DNA from 2 places in the Pelotomaculum isophthalicicum JI genome. Region 2 is predicted to be linked to the other one. Evidence: predicted binding sites of a transcription regulator. Region 2 holds the regulator's gene; the other holds the start of a gene.
What was found. Region 2 encodes LexA, which represses DNA repair genes until DNA is damaged. Its sites were predicted from a motif close to CNAACANNTGTTNG; they were not measured.

Region 1: a site for LexA is predicted at 3,904-3,917, ahead of L7E55_RS08390 (putative DNA modification/repair radical SAM protein). Genes of this name have one in related genera too.

The regions. Positions count from the first base shown of each region.
Region 1 is NZ_JAKOAV010000013.1:32,411-40,768, forward strand. Features, by position in the region: gene L7E55_RS08380 (hypothetical protein) at 300-1,649, shown strand; gene L7E55_RS08385 (TIGR03915 family putative DNA repair protein) at 1,744-2,568, opposite strand; gene L7E55_RS08390 (putative DNA modification/repair radical SAM protein) at 2,547-3,869, opposite strand; gene L7E55_RS08395 (hypothetical protein) at 4,079-4,282, shown strand; partial or broken gene L7E55_RS08400 (YnfA family protein) at 4,364-4,489, shown strand; gene L7E55_RS08405 (sigma-70 family RNA polymerase sigma factor) at 4,619-5,167, shown strand; gene L7E55_RS08410 (DUF4179 domain-containing protein) at 5,164-6,159, shown strand; gene L7E55_RS08415 (hypothetical protein) at 6,291-6,710, shown strand; gene L7E55_RS08420 (hypothetical protein) at 6,916-7,458, shown strand; gene L7E55_RS08425 (PadR family transcriptional regulator) at 7,738-8,073, shown strand; gene L7E55_RS08430 (FtsW/RodA/SpoVE family cell cycle protein) at 8,070-8,358, shown strand, end outside.
Region 2 is NZ_JAKOAV010000001.1:79,769-88,126, reverse strand. Features, by position in the region: gene L7E55_RS00380 (Fe-S-containing hydro-lyase) at 1-94, opposite strand, end outside; gene L7E55_RS00375 (fumarate hydratase) at 408-1,250, opposite strand; gene lexA (transcriptional repressor LexA) at 1,542-2,153, shown strand; gene L7E55_RS00365 (selenium metabolism-associated LysR family transcriptional regulator) at 2,205-3,128, opposite strand; gene L7E55_RS00360 (methionine gamma-lyase family protein) at 3,278-4,525, opposite strand; gene L7E55_RS00355 (AAA family ATPase) at 4,527-5,429, opposite strand; gene hfq (RNA chaperone Hfq) at 5,588-5,833, opposite strand; gene miaA (tRNA (adenosine(37)-N6)-dimethylallyltransferase MiaA) at 5,887-6,840, opposite strand; gene L7E55_RS00340 (class I SAM-dependent methyltransferase) at 6,842-7,639, opposite strand; gene mutL (DNA mismatch repair endonuclease MutL) at 7,644-8,358, opposite strand, start outside.

The sequences.
Region 1 (8,358 bases), on a different contig from region 2:
TTCGTGGATATCTGCGGTTGCCGGACGGTAAAATTAAACCTGCAAATAAGCCCGCGCATATTGTATGGTTAGCGCAGGCTGCCCGGCGACTCTGCCGTGTGCTTACTAAATTCCTACCCAAAATTATCCCCTGTTTTTTTTAATATTACAAAACCGTTCGCAAGTATTCTAAATCTATATAAAGTATAAGGCTAATTAAGACCATAATAGACGTACGGGTGGCCCGGGCTGAATTACTATGGTGGCGGGGCTGCCGGAAACCATGAAGTGCCCAATTGAGAGAGGGAGAAAAGATACAAGTGAAAATAACAATAAAATTTATGCTTTTAATTCTGCTCATATCCTTCTTGTTAATTTTTGTGGGTTGCAATAAATCAAAAGTCGTTCCGGCTGATTCGAGCCAGCAGGATTTTTCCAGTTCGCCTCAAGTCAACATTGATGCGTTCAAAGATCAAGGGCGGGTAGCGTTTGTCTGGAACGGCCTGCTCTATGTTCTGGATGGCGGCAAAGGCGCTCTTGCAAAGCTGAGTGATGCCGGTCAGGCCAGGTGGCCGAAGTGGTCCCCTGACGGGCAGTGGCTGGCGTACATTCGCTACAGCGACGCCCAGGAGAAAAGAGGCGTGCTATGCGTCGTTAAGCCGGACGGGAGCCAATCATATGAAGTGGACGGTTTGCCCTTGCTGGTTGATACAAATGGAATCACCTGGTTGCCCGCTTCCGATGAGTTTATTGTCTCACCCGGAGGATATGTTTTACCCGAAGAGCAGGACTTATATCGGAAATTATATGTGGTCCGCCCGGGTGAAACGCCCCGTAAGATTGACGCTCAGGCGGGCTGCTTGTCCCCGGACGGCAAAATCATAGCTTATGGTGATATATTGCCGGATTCTGACAACAAACAATATCCCGGGATGCGCAGCGACGCCCTGTATGTCGTTCCCATAGAAGGCGGGGAGTCGGTTCAGTTGTATGCCGCCAAAGGTGACGGAATGATTAATGGGGCAAGATGGTGGCCTGACGCCAAAGGGCTGCTTTTCCGGATGGCCGTTCAGCATTCTGCCTCCATTATGGCCGACGGAATGGAACTTTACAGTATGCCGTTAACCGGCGGAGAACCGCGGCTGCTTGCAAAATCTTTGATATATCCGGAGTGGCTGTCCTGGTCGCCTGACGGGAGCACACTGCTTGCCGTTAAAGGCGCCGGGCGGGAGATTTGGCGGAACAAGTCGCTTGTGGCATGTGATGTAAAAACCGGGGAAAGCGTTGATCTGCCTCGGAGACCCAATACGGTATCCCTCGACCCGGACTGGTCCCCCGACGGGAAACACATCGCGTATGTGGAAGCTGCTGAGGAAGAAGATCTCGCGGAAGCCGGGGAAGTCTCCGCCTGGCAGCAGACACGAACTCTTTGGGTAGCGGACGCCGGCGGTAAAAACGCCCGCCAGGTAAGTGAGGCCGGGACAGGAATCAGCCGCCCGCTCTGGTCACGGGACGGTGCTCATATCATTTACCTGAAAGAAAATTCCATCTGGCTGATTGATATCAACGGCGGCAGCCCCGTAAAACTTGTCGGGCCTTTTCCCAACGCCCCCGACTCTCAGGGCTACTATGGTTATGTTTCCTGGTCTAATATTTTAGCCTTGTATTAGATGGTTAAGCCCGCATATCTTAGGGAAACGCGGGATGAGGTTGCCTATACTTAATATATCGGTGTAATTATGGCTGAAATGGTAAGATACTTTTTTAACGCTGCTCGTCGGAGCCGCTGTCAAGGAGTTTTTTACCGCCGGTATATGCCGATATTGGCAGGGATTTCTGCGGGCGGTTAAACTCGGTCATGTATTTCCAGTAGCGCTTTGGCATATGACTCATACGGCACTGGGGGTTATGACGCCCCTTCACCTCAATGGTCTTGTAAAAGAGTCGCCACAGTTCACGGAAAGACTGTTCCTTTTTATCAGGTTCGGGCAGTACCAGATCTTCAACAGCAATAATTGCGGACTGGTAAGGGTGATACGCCAGTGCCATACCATGGGTTTTGTCAAAAATTAAAAAGCGTTCCTCCGGATAGCGTTGGCAGAAATGCTGCCTCAGTAAAGGGAGTACATAGTTGTTAGGCTCTATTTCGCCTACGAGGACGTTGTTAAAAACAGAAAAGCGCAGGAACCCTTTAAACAGGTGGCTTTCATTTTTCAAATGCTTTACGGCTTTAAAGAGTATATTCACTGCGTCATTGGCCAGCATATCCATCACGGAGGGGCCATGACAGTAGCCCATACGCATAAACCGCAGGATATACAGTTCCTTTTGAGGAAGACAGGTTAAAAAGGCCTGCCGCACGAAATCCAGGGCCTCATGCCCCATTTTTTTCGGAATAGAGACCAGCACCCGGTTCACTTTCTGCGGATCGGTCATAATTTCTTTAACCGGAAAGAGTATGGCTTGTGGTATGTCCGGCGCTAAAATCTCCACCGGTATTTCTTTCTTGTCATAACTCTCAAAAACGCAGCACAGCAATCCATTGAAGCTGCCGTCGTAAAGATAAATCATATTTGACCGGTCAAGCATTTCTGAACATCCTCCTGACAGGATGACGGCTCATCAAAAAGAAAAAGCTGCTCCGCTTCCGGATGCGGGGGGAATTTCTCGTTATACATGGCCCAGGCTTTTTTAGACATCAAAGCCCTCAGCACCGCATCCCGTGTGATTTTCAAGCCGTCCGCGATTTTACCGCCGCAGGTGATGAAATACTGGGCACGTTTAAGTGCAACCCCCAGCTTTTTGAGCGCGTCAAAATTGAGAGTGGCGGTGCGGCGGGCAGTTGTAATCCGCTTAACACTTGTTACGCCGATGCCCGGCACTCGCAGCAGGTCGTTATAAGACGCACGGTTTACGTCCATTGGGAAAAACTCCATATGGTTAAGGGCCCAGTTGCATTTGGGATCTAAATAGGGATTAAAGCTCTGGTGCTGCTCGTCCAAAAGTTCGTGGGCGGTAAAACCGTAAAACCGCAGCAGCCAGTCCGCCTGGTAAAGGCGGTGCTCCCGCAAAAGCTGCGGTTTTGTGCCCATGGCGGGTAGAAGGGCGTTTTCAGCTACCGGCATATAAGCAGAAAAGAAAACCCGCTTTAGCTTGTATTTTTCATATAGGCTTTCGGTTAAATTTAAAATCTGAAAATCCGTGTCCGGCGTGGCTCCTATAATCATCTGGGTACTCTGGCCGGCAGGGGCGAACTCTGGTCCATGCCGATATCTTTTCCTGCCTGAGGAACTCTCTTTTATGTGGTTATGAATATATCCCATCGGCCCCAAAATAGCGTGCTTTGATTTGTCCGGTGCCAGCAACCGCAAACTGCTTTGAGAGGGAAGCTCAATATTCACACTTATCCGATCCGCCAGCACGCCGATTCGGTCAATCAGTTGGCTGTCGGCTCCCGGAATAATTTTGGAGTGAATATACCCGGCAAAACGGTACTCCTCCCGCAGTATGCGCAGAGCCTCCAGCATTTGCTCACAGGTATAGTCGGGATTTTTAAGCACTCCTGAACTCAGAAAAAGACCTTCAATGTAATTGCGGCGGTAAAAGTTGAAGGTCAGTTCCGCCAGCTCACGAGGTGTAAAGGCTGTCCGCGGCAGGTCGTTAGAACGGCGGTTGACGCAGTATTGGCAATCATAGACGCAAACATTGGTCATCAGCACCTTTAACAGTGAAACACATCGCCCGTCCGCCGCGAAGCTGTGGCATACGCCGCAGGATACTGCGCTGCCAATACCCCCGGCAGAAGCCTTTCTATCCACTCCGCTGGAAGTACAGGCCACGTCATATTTTGCCGCACCGGTCAATATTTCCAGCTTATGAAAAGCATCCAACCCGACCAACTCCTTACAGTCTTTATTATATTGCAGAACATATGTTCTTGTAAAGAAGTTTGTCATGTGTGCGGACAATTTAAAGACAAGGCTTAAAGGGATTCTGAGACGATTATTTTGGTAATTTATCGGATTGTGCCAGAATATTTGCCAAGGAAAGAGCCTCCCAATGTCGAAGTAATTAGGAAATATTCGGAAGGAGTGGTTACTTGAAAGAGATACAAGGCGTTCATGAGTGCTATGTTTGTGGAGCAAGCAATAGCTGGAAAGCAAAGTGGCAAAGTGAGAATAGGCCGAACGTTTCAATGGTTTCCGTAAAAAGACCTGTGGCTGTTGATAAAGGGGTATTCGAAATAACATATTCATGTAACAATTGTAATACTGATAATAAATTTGAAATAAGTTTTAAATAAGAGCCTCCGGGCTCTTTTACTTTATTAAAACGCAGACCGGCGCGCAGTGCCTTAAGTGGAGACTCTCGGGGAGAGACGGGTATTAATGCCTTCCTGAACGTATTCTATTTTGTATTAGCTGGCTTATTTGAGATTGGCGGAGGGTATCTTGTCTGGATCTGGATACGAGAAGGTAAGCCGATTTGGCTTGGAGTGCTTGGAGCTATAAAATTCCTTCCCCAAATTACCCCCTTTTTTTAATATGACAAAACTGTTTATAGGTATTCTAAGTCTATATAAAGTGTAAGGCTTATTAACCGGTTAGAGCTTTAAACGTAGAAACACGGGAGGCGTTTTATGATTCCTGTAGAGCCGGACAAGGTTAGAAAGGCGTGCCGGGGTGACTCCAACGCTTTTTCAGAGCTTTTCCAAGAGAGAAAGGACGATATATACAAACTGGCGTACACCTATGTAAAGAATAGAGAAGATGCCCTGGCTGTTCTGCATGATGTTGTGTACAAAGTGTTTATATCCCTAAAGAAGCTTAAAAACCCGGAGTCCTTTAATACCTGGTTAATCAGAATCACGGTGAACTGCTGTATCGATCATTTGAAAAAGAGCAAGAAAATAGTCAGCTTCGAAATAAAATATGACAATCCTGAGGCACTGGAGCGAATCGCTGACAACAGTCAGGATTACGAGGACTTAGTCTCAAGCATTGACTTATTCGATGCTATCGACAAACTCAGCATAGAGCAGCGAACCGTAGTCGTCTTGAAATACTATCAGGATTTTACCCTGCTCCAGGTGGCGGAGATATTGGCATGCCCGGTTGGGACAGTCAAAACCCGGCTAAACAAGGCATTGAACTATTTAAGACGGGAACTGAAGGAGGGATATGAATGAAAGCTTATAAAGACGTTTTCGACAATATAGTGGTTCCTGCTGAAGAGGTGGACATGGTTATCCAGAAGGCCATCAATAAAGGCAAAAGGCAATTGAAAATGAAAAGGCGGATCATCATTAGCGCGTCGGTGGTCTTGCTCTGCGCTTGTATTTTGGGCAGCGGCTTTGTATCAGCTTCGATGGCCAGGGTGTTGGTAAACATACCTTTTATAGGTTCGGTATTCGCAAGAGAGAAGTTTGCCGGGAGCGGCCTGCAGAATATAGACATAGATGATATAGCAAAATACGATGACATGCAGATTACCGACCAAGGGATAACCGTGGCCATTAGGGAAGCCTATTACGACCAATCAGGCTTTGCTATCGGTTATGTGGTAAGCGGCGCGGAGTTGTCGGATGAAAAGATTTTCCATGCGAGTTTTTATTATAATGGACGGCCTATCTCCGGGGGAGGCGGTGGCAGTTACGATAAGATATCAGATGAACTGTACGTTGGTTTGCAGCAACACCACCCCCATGCCGGATTATCTTTCCCGGATAGTCTTGAACTGGAAGTGGTATTGGCCAATGACTTAAATAAAATAAGAGAAAGCCCTTACCGTTTCAAAATCCCGGTTTCCCGCCGCAGCGCCGATGAAAAAACCAGGGAATTGCTGGTGATGAAAGCTGTGGAGACTGGAGACAGGACCATTCTGGTGAAGAAGATACTCTTTGCTCCTGCTGCCACAGTGGTGGAGTATGAATACACCCATCCGATCAGCGATAGGAAAAAAGATGGTGGAGTTGACCTCTATGATGTCAAGCTGATCAACGGCAGCGGCGCTGAATTAAACCCCGGTTCTTTCGGCCGGGATGGCAGTATAAATGGAGAAAAATGGGTTGATAACTGCCGGGTCGACTTCCCGGCTATCAACGAACCCGCCGGCAATATGGCTTTTGAAGTAATATTGCCGGAAGACCAAAGGATCAGGGTGAATTTTGAAATAGAATAGTCTGTTGACCATAGACACGACACGAGGAGTTGTTTGACAGGAAATTGCGCTTTTCAGCAAGAGATGCCCTTTTTACTTAGAGAGTGAAACAAACGTCTTGTTTTTGGTACAGCATTTATGAAAAGATGTGCGTGTCCTTAACGCAGGAAGACAGCATTCCCGGTTGGGTGGACAGGAGCAAGCTGGCGGGCGATGAACAGCGGCCGGAATGTTATTTTACCTTCACGCGCACACACCAGGGCATTCCGGTTTCGGACCGCTCGTACTCTGTCAATGTGGACGGGCTGACAGGCAGAGTTACAGCTTTTCATGACAGGAACAGCGGTTCACCCGTCACCCTGCCGGACAGCAAGAATGTGGTGACGGCCGAAGCGGCAAAAGCCGAGTTTTTACAAAGCAACCCGCTGCGCCTGGTTTACACCTGGCCTGAATACTGCGGCCAGAAAGCGCCCAAACCCCCTTCTGGTTTACATACCGGACTACGGTTACGGTGCAAGCGGGGGTATATCGATGCCTTAACCGGAAAAACAGTGACTTTGGAGATGAATTAGAAATGGCCGGATGCGGGAGGAACGCCATGAAGTCCTTAAAATTTTGCGCCTTAATCTTCTTGTTTTTGTTGTTTGCGGTGGCCATGGTTTTTACGGCAATTACTATCCTGAATGGCTGAGTATTTACTGGGAAAGGTACTAAGATTAAGCCGTGGGATGCGGAAAAACTTAATGTGGTGGTGTAATTTGTGGAAGGAGGCCCGCAATGAAAACTGCCCGATTGATCATCGCACTTTTAATATTTACTTCTATAAGCGGCTGCGCTATGGATGAGAAGAAGTTGTCTGACGACCAGGGGAGGAAAACAATTGTTACTATGGACCAGGCGATAACAGAGTACCTGGAAAATAGTATTATCCCCATTCTACCTCCCCCCGGCGTGAAAACATTTGCGGCGTACGACCTTCTCGGGGTGTCCGAAAACGGGGATGAAAAAACAGCCTACATGTTGGCAGACATATGGACATATGGGGTTGAGCCAAGCGTCGGCATCGGCCCCCGCAGCGCCAGCTTCCTGCCCTTGGCGCTAATCTTAAGAGAGGAAAACGGCGGTTTTACAGTCGTTGGGCACCGGCAACCGCGCGACGGCTCGAACAATTGGCCGGATATAAAACAAATTTTCCCAGAAGAATACCACGAGAGAATTTTAGACTACCACAAAACGGGGAAGGGTCAAGAAATGGAACAATCAATCAGAGAAAGAGTAAACAATTATTTAAAGACGGTAGGAATAGAAAATACTGTTTGATTTTGTACGTAACAAAGGATGTCCTATTGATTTAAGAACCAATATTTATTACAGTTTCCAAGCTTTAAAAATTATTTCAGGGGTGCTTCTTTTTCACACGGGCTATCCGGGACCCTTAAAATCAACTAATCGTGATTTTGCTTATTCATGGTGTTGGCTCTGTTTTTGCTTTTTATTAAATTTGTGTTGACCTTCTAAAGATTACATTTATAATTATACCTAGATTAACTAAGCATAGTTTATCTAGGTAATATTTTAAACGTCAAAAGGAGGGCAGTCATGAAGGTTAACAAGGAGTTGCTAAAAGGGAGCACAGTTGCCATAATCCTAGCGATGCTTGACCAGCAACCTATGTACGGCTATCAGATGATTAAGGAAATTGAAAAACATTCTGAAGGGGTTTTTGTGTTTAAAGAGGGGACGCTTTATCCAATTTTACATTCCCTGGAATCAGAAGGCATGGTTGAATCCTACTGGACTGAGACCGAGGGGAACCGCCGGAGAAAATATTATAAAATCACTGGTGAGGGGCGGTCGCAATTGAAGGAAAAACGAAATGAATGGGCTGCCTTCTACAAAGCGGTTAATCAGGTTCTAGGGGAGGGGATTGTATGAGGTTGGAACAGAATCAGAAGGTCCAACAATATCTAAATGCTGTTTGCTCGCAAATAAAATGCCGTGAAGTACACGGGCAAATCAGGCTGGAATTGCTGGGACACATTGAAGAAAACGTCGAAGAGCTTTTACAGACGAATATTCCGGAAGAGGAAGCCATTGATCAGGCGATTGCGCAGATGGGAGATGCCCTGAGTTTGGGAAAACAACTGCACCAGGCCCACAAGCCGAGAACTGAGTGGAGCTTGTTGGCGCTGGTCGGCTCATTTATCGGCTTTGGATTGC
Region 2 (8,358 bases):
TATAAATAGTTCCACTCAACGAAACTCGCTGGCCGCTCCGGAGATTTTCCACCACCTCACCGGATAACGGAGTAGTGAGGCTGATCCGGTCCATTTAGATCACCACCTGTCGCATAACTCAAGTAGTCAGTAGTCAGTAGTCAGTATTCAAAATCTCTAAATAATAAACCATTCTCTTATTCTAACTCCCAACTTTTGGCTCCTGTAAAGATATTCCAGGCATTCAGAATTCAGTGGTCAGACACCCATGAAGCTTCGCTTCATCATTAGATGGGTGAAAATGGTTAGTTTTATTTTTGGGGAGAATTCAGAATTTCCTGAGACGATAAACTATTCCTTTATTCTGTTCCTGGTTCCTGGTTCCTGGTCCCTGGTTCCTGACTACTGACTACTGACTACTGATATTTTTACAATACCGCTTCCTTGTGCCGCGCCGCATGGCAGTTAATATTCACAGCCACCGGCAGGCTGGCGATATGGGTGGGGTAAATCTCGATATGGACTGCCAGGGCGGTTATTCTTCCGCCTAATCCTTGCGGCCCTATACCGAGGCGATTAATTTCATCCAATAACTCTTTTTCTAATTTCGCGATATCCGGATATTGACTTTCTTTCCCTAAATCTCTCAACAACGCCTCTTTTGACAATTGGGCGGCCTTTTCAAAGGTGCCGCCGGCGCCCACGCCAACAACCACCGGCGGACAGGGATTTGGACCGGCGGCCTTAACCACCTCTACAACAAACTTTTTTAAGCCTTGTACTCCTTCAGACGGTTTCAACATTTTAACAGCGCTCATATTTTCACTTCCTCCGCCTTTTGGAGCGACAATCAACCGAATGTTTTCACCGGGAACAATCTTGGTATGAATCACAGCCGGTGTGTTGTCGCCAGTATTCTCGCGCTCCAGCGGATGGCTTACAATAGATTTCCTTAAATAGCCTTCAGTATACCCTTTTCGCACACCTTCATTGATCGCGCCGTAAAAATCACCACCCACAACGCGCACATCCTGACCCAACTCAACAAAAACAACTGTAAAACCCGTATCCTGACATATCGGAATTTTCTCTTCGCGGGCAATTTCAGCATTTGCAAGCAATTGTTTTATAATCTCTTTTCCATTAATAGAGACTTCCTGTTCGTAAGCTCTTTGCAGTCCTTCCAGCATATCATGCCCCAGGTTAAAATTGGCTTCCTGGCACAGCCCGGCAACCGCCTCAACTATTTCAGCAGCATGAATAATTTTGATATTAAAACCTCCCAGAGCAGAGTATATTTTTCCCTCTAAAACAAAATTGCACCTGCATGACTATTAATCGTTAAGATTTTATCACAGGGCAAAAATGTTTACAAATCAAAAATAGAAAGGGTTTCAGAGAACGCGCAAGGTACACGTCACCTGAAACCCTCAAAAAAAATACCGCGTGTTGATTCAAATAAATTCCAACAGTTTCAACCAAACCAGTACCGAACTTATGTTTTTTATTTTCATTATTTATGGTATAATATTACTAGCATTATATTAAAGGCTGGTGAAAAAATGAGTGATCAACTCACCTCAAAAGAAGAACTTGTCCTGGCCGTCATTAAAAAAAATATCCGGGAGAAAGGATACCCGCCCTCGGTCAGGGAGATTGGACAGGCCGTAGGTTTAAGCTCAAGCTCTACAGTACACGGTTACTTAAAGAGATTGGAAGGAAAAGGTTACCTCAGGCGTGACGCGACCAAACCAAGGGCGATGGAAGTGCTAAGTGACAGCAAAGAAAACAACATAGAATTAATCAGCGTCCCTCTGCTGGGACGGGTGGCCGCCGGTGTGCCGCTGCTGGCCACAGAGAACAGGGAAGACACCTTTCCGCTCCCCTCCTTTTTTACTGGAACCGGCGAATTTTTTATGCTCACGGTAAAAGGTGACAGCATGGTCGAAGCAGGTATCCTGGATGGAGACATGGTTATAGTAAGACAGCAACATGTTGCCGACAACGGTGAAATAGTTGTCGCCCTATTGGAAGAAGAAGCGACTGTTAAACGTTTTTTTAAAGAGGATGACCGGATCAGACTCCAGCCTGAAAACAGATTGCTCGAACCCATATATGCGAGAAATGTTCAAGTACTCGGTAAAGTCGCAGGTTTGCTGCGAAAAATACATTGATATACAAGGAATAATACAAGGAATAAAAATCGGTAAAAAACACCGTGACAGTTACGGTGTTTTTTTAAAGTCAAAAACCTTATAAACCTCATCATTATTTATAAAATCGGTAAAAGCGTCAATAGCGAACCCGGCCATGCTTTGGCTGTGACGGACTTGATAGAGAGTACGGCTCAAGTCAAAGTCATCTATATGAACTTCCCTCACCCGCTCCAGTTCCAGCGATTCCCTGACAGCGTACTTTGATACGATACTCACTCCCAGACCGGCTTCGACTGCCGTTATTACGGCCCTTGAGCTGCCCAATTCAATCCCCTGGGGTATCTGATCCACGGTTATACCTTGCTCAGCCAGCTTTTGTTCAATAGTCCGGCGGGTTCCCGACCCTTGTTCACGGAAAATCATCGTTTCGCTCTTCAAATCTGAAACTTTTACAGTACCGGAGTTAACCCACGGGTGTAACGGAGGGACAATTAACAATAGCTCGTCCTGCAACCATGGGCTGCATTCAATTTCTTGACCTTCCATCAGCGCGCCGGTAATGCCGAGATCTATTTCCCGCTCCCGGACCCAACGTTCAACCTGCCCGCTTCCCGATACTTTGAGAGTAATTTGAATGCCGGGGTACTTTTTTTTAAACTCCCCAATAAGCAGCGGCAGCAAGTATTCTCCCGGTATGGTACCGGCGCCTACAATCAGGTGCCCGGTTTTCAGCCCTTTCAAATCGTCCAATCCAGCCTTGATCTTTTGGTAATGCCGGAACATTTGCTTCGCTTCCCGGTACAAAAGTTGCCCCGCGTCTGTTAAAACCATCTTCTTGTCACCGCGCTTGAACAGCATTACCTCAAGGTCCTCTTCAAGCGCTTTGATCTGAAAGCTGACAGCCGGCTGACTCATATACAGCTGGCGGGCCGCTTTAGTGAAGCTCTGCAGTTCGGCCACCCACAAAAATGACTCCAATTGCTTAAAATTCACCAATACACCACCGCCAATTGACAACGTAAACGAAAATAATGCTCTTTTCCTTATAAAGTTTCGCTAGTAATTAAAAAAAACCTTCTTATTATTTAAACTTTCTTAAAATTCTAAAATAAAAATTTCCTTAAATTTATATCTGGCAGACCTCAACCCAACTTCAGCACTTCCCTGGCGGCGCTAAGCACGGCCAATTTGACGTATTCTTTGGAAAGCCCTCCCTGTAGGTAAACAGCATAAGGCGGGCGGATCGGGCCATCCGCGCTCAATTCCAGCGAAGCGCCCTGGATAAATGTTCCCGCGGCCATAATCACCGGGTCCCCGTAACCAGGCATTGCGTTCGGTTCCGGACGGACATGGGAATCTACCGGAGAAGCCCCCTGGAGACCCCGGCAAAAAGCCACCATCCGCTCCGGCGCTCCAAGGCCGATAGCCTGTACAATATCATTGCGCTCCTCGTGGTATTCCGGCATGACCGCGAATCCCAGTTTTTCAAAAAATCTTGCGGCAAATACCATGCCCTTAAGCGCTTCCGCGACAATATGCGGCGCAAGAAACAAACCCTGAAAAAGCAAGCGCTGGCAGTCCTGAGAAGGCCCGACTTCCGCTCCGATGCCCGGAGCGCTCCAACGGTTGGCAGCCGCATCAACATACTTTTTCCTTCCCACTATATACCCTCCGGTAGGTGCAACACCACCTCCGGGATTTTTAATCAACGATCCGGCCGCCAGATCGGCGCCTGCTTCCACCGGTTCTTCATTTTCAACAAATTCACCATAGCAGTTGTCGACAAAAACGACCACGTCCGGTTTTTTCTGCTTGATGAAACTAATTAACTTTTTCATTTCATTGATTCCCAAAGAAGGTCCCCAGTGGTAGCCTCTGGAACGCTGGAGCATAACCATTTTTGTCTTGTCTCCCAACGCCTCTTCGACTGCCGGGTAATCTATCCCGCCGCCCGGCGACGGGTCAACCTGTTTATAGATCACTCCAAACTCCCGCAACGAACCGTTTGACTCGCCCCTGACGCCGATCATTTCACCAAGTGTGTCATACGGTTCGCCCTGCACTGCAAGAAGTTCATCTCCCGGCCGCAAAACGCCGTAAAGACACGCGGCAATAGCATGAGTGCCTGAAACAAACTGGCTCCTGACCAATGCCGCCTCCGCCCGGAAAACGGCCGCGTAAACTTCTTCAAGCGCGGCCCTCCCCTGATCCCCATAGCCGTAGCCGGTTGATCCTTTCAAATGAAATTCGCTGACTCTCACCCGCCGGAATGACTCCAGCACCTTGGCATGGTTTTTCAAGGCCATGTCTTCAATCAAGCGGTAAACCGGTTGAACTTCGTTATCCACCTCGGCAGACAAACTTACTAGATCTTGGTTGTAATAAGCCATTTTAACTCCCTCCCAGGTCCTCTCTGACAATCGACATCAAATCCACGCGGCTCAATTCGCAGTTTTTTTTCATCAGGCGAACGGCCTGGCGGCGGATCGCCTTTTCGACAAGGTTTCTTACCATGCGGGCGTTGCCGCTGTGCTCGTGCAGCTTATGCTCCTTTTCAATAAAAAAACGCAACTCATCCCTGGCGCCGCTGGACAGAACATACTGCCTTCGCTGCAGCATCAAATCGGCGATGGCGAGCAGTTCCCTGTTGCTGTAGTCGGGAAAAGATATATTAATAGGAAAGCGCGAACGCAAACCGGGGTTAGTTTCCACAAACCAGTCCATTTCATCGTGATAGCCCGCCAGGATAAGAATCAGGCTGTCACGGTAGTCCTCCATGCTCTTAACCATGGTATCTATGGCCTCTTTGCCGAAGTCCTTTTCCCCGCCCCTGGCCAACGCGTATGCCTCGTCAACAAACAAGATGCCTCCCAGCGCCTTTTTGATCTGCTCTCTCGTTTTCTGAGCGGTATGACCAATGAACTCACCTACCAGATCAGCCCTTTCGACTTCAACAAGATGACCTTTCGGCAACACGCCAACCTCTCTGAACAGCTTGCCCAGTATCCTGGCCACAGTAGTTTTGCCGGTGCCGGGGTTGCCCTTGAAAATCATGTGCAACACAAGCGGCTCGGCAGCCAGCTTTTCTTTCTGTCTCCGCCTCTGGATCTCCACAAACGCGTAAATTTCTTCTATTAATTTTTTCACTTCATGCAGACCAACCAGATTATACAGTTCCCGCATAATATCGCCGGCGTTCTGTTGAAGACACTGTTCCTCTCCGGTATGTGCGGCCTTGACGGCAGCCTGCAGACTCAGGACGTTTTTTTTCCTGTTCCGGCTGCCGTTACCCATGCCCCCTCCAAGCTCCCGGATGTCCCATTTTTTTACCTTCACCGTAATTCAGCCACCTCTCGGGCTTTATCATTAACATTATACGCCCGAACCGGACTATTACGACCAAAAAAACAGGCCCCTCTTAAGAGGAGCCGTTTTGTTTACCCAACGTGATTTTAATAAGCGCTCTTTGTATCTGTAAAAGTGGTATTTACAGGTTTAAGGGGTTCAACCGTAGAGATGGCGTGTTTATAAACCATTTTCTGTTTTCCGTCACTTTCCAGGATTACTGTAAAGTTATCAAAGCCCCTTACCATGCCTTTCAGCTGAAAACCATTGACGAGGAAAATGGTAACGGGGATATTCTCCTTCCTACATTGGTTTAAAAAAGCGTCTTGTAGGTTAATTTGTGGTTTAGTCATAGGAGATCCCTCCGTTGGAATATTTTTCTTATATGTTTCTATTTCTATAAATCTTAAAATACTCCTTCAATATTTCTGATAATTTCTTGAACAGCCGACTGCAGTCCCATGGGAGGATCCACTGCCAGCCACTTGATCCGCCCGTCGCGGCGGAACCAGGTCAGTTGTCTTTTGGCGAAACGCCTGGTATTCCTTTTCAACAATTCAACAGCTTCCGGTAAAGACAATTCCCCTGCCAGATGAGCAACTATCTCTTTATATCCTAATCCCTGCATTGAAGTAAGCCCGGGGCTGTATCCCGCGTTAAGAAGTCCGCGCACTTCATCCACCAGTCCCGCTCCAATCATTGCTTCCACTCTTTGCTCAATCCGCCGGTAAAGTTCCCCCCTGGCCATTGTTAAACCAATAAAAACTAAATTATATAACGGCTCAGCACATTTTTCCATTTTCCAGTAGCTGGAAAGGGGCTTTCCTGTGAGATAATATACTTCCAACGCGCGGATTACCCGCCTCACATCCCTGGGATGCAGTTTAGCCGCGGATTGCCTGTCGACTTCGGCCAGGCGAAGGTGAAGCGATTCGCAACCATTGTTTTGGGCTTCGCTTAACAGCTTTGCCCGCAATGATTCATCGCGGCATGCTCCGGTAAAGTCGTAATGATCGATGACAGATCTGATATAAAGCCCGGTGCCGCCGGTGAGAACAGGTAACCTGCCCCTGGCCTGGATATCCGCAATTACCTCCCTGGCTCGTTCTTGATATATCGCCACACTATAATCCTGATCGGGATCTACGATATTAATCAGGTGATGTGGTACACCGCGCATTACTTCTTTCGTTGGTTTCGCGGTACCGATATCCATCTGCCGGTAAACCAGCATTGAGTCCGCTGAAACAATTTCTCCGCCGATTGCCCCGGCCACATGTACCGCCACTTCGCTCTTTCCGGTCGCCGTCGGCCCGGCAATGACCAACAGGGGCGGCAGATAATTTTTATTCTCACACATATTATAGACCCTGACAGTTTATTACCCCGTATACTACTGGGGCATACCTCCCCCCCTGTATTTTTTCAAAACCCAAGCGCCCGAATTCCGCGCTGCCCCGCCTTTCTTTGACCACCACCCGTTTGTTCGCTATTTTTACGGCGAGGTTGATTGTTTCCCGGTCAAGCGGTTCGGGATCAGCCAGGGCGCGTAAGTTGTTTATGGCCGGTGACCGCCGTCCGGGCAGGCGGAACATAGGGTCGAAATATATAACGTCGAAACTGCCTGCCGGCAGCGTCCGCAGGTAATCACGGTGATCCGCCTGAACAACCTCCACTCTTCGCATGGCGGTGAAAGTGTCCCCGTCAGCTACCGGGTAAGATGCAAGACCGGATTTAACAAGATAAGCTATGACCGGTGAATTCTCCAACCCGACAACCCGGCCGCTATTGCCGACAGTATAGCTCGCTACAATGGCGTCTGTCCCCAGACCCAATGTACAATCCAAAACACTGTTACCCGGCTTGATGGACATGGCGTCAATCATCTGGTCAGTTTTCCCATTTTTTAGTTCGTTTATACGCGGCCCGGCGATACCCGGGTGGAAAAAAAATTCCCCTGCGCGGGACACAAATGATACTTTCTTCGATTTAACAACCACCATCCCTTCCACACCGAGCTCCGCTGACAAAGCCTCTATCGACCGGTCGTTCCTTTCCACATAACGGGTTTCCAGTTCCCCGGCTATCTGTTTGGCGTATTCCACCAAAACCGGTTTCACTCTATGAGACGTCGTGACAGCAAATCCGAGTGATTTCATTATACTACCTCTTAAAGCGTGTTTCCAGATCACGGTTGGAGAGGTGAATAATAGTAGGCCTGCCGTGGGGACAGGTAAATGGATTTTCCGCGCGGGCCAACCTTTTCAGCAACGCTTCCATTGCGCCAAACGGCATTTTTTCCCCGGCTTTGATCGCTCCCTTGCAAGCAATCGAGGAAGCAAGCCGTTTAAAAAAATCAGCCTGGTCAGGAACAGAACCTTTTCCATTGAAGAAATCAACCATGTCCAGGAATAGCTCTTTCTCCCGGCCTGCCGGCAAATAGGACGGCGCTCCCCTGAGCAAGAACGTGTCGCCGCCGAAATGTTCAATTACAAAACCCGTTTCGGCAAACCGGGGCAGCAGATCGATGACGATCGAAGCCTCGCTGTGTTCAAGCTCCAGCGTTTCCGGGACAAGAAGACATTGACTGGGATAATTGCCCTGACCGGCCAGGCATTCCTCATATAGAACCCTCTCATGGGCGGCATGCTGGTCAATGATATAAAGACCATCTTCTCCCCCTGCCAGAATATACGTCGGAAGCAACTGGGCAAGCGGGTGAAGAATGGGAAATTTTTTATCTTCAACAGTATCTTCGAGAAACTTATATCTTTCCGCTGGAATAACGGTTTTATCAGGCAAAATGCTTGCAACCGGACTTCCGGTCGCAACTGTATCAACCGGTTCCGGATTGACGGCTGATTGATCTTGCTCCGGC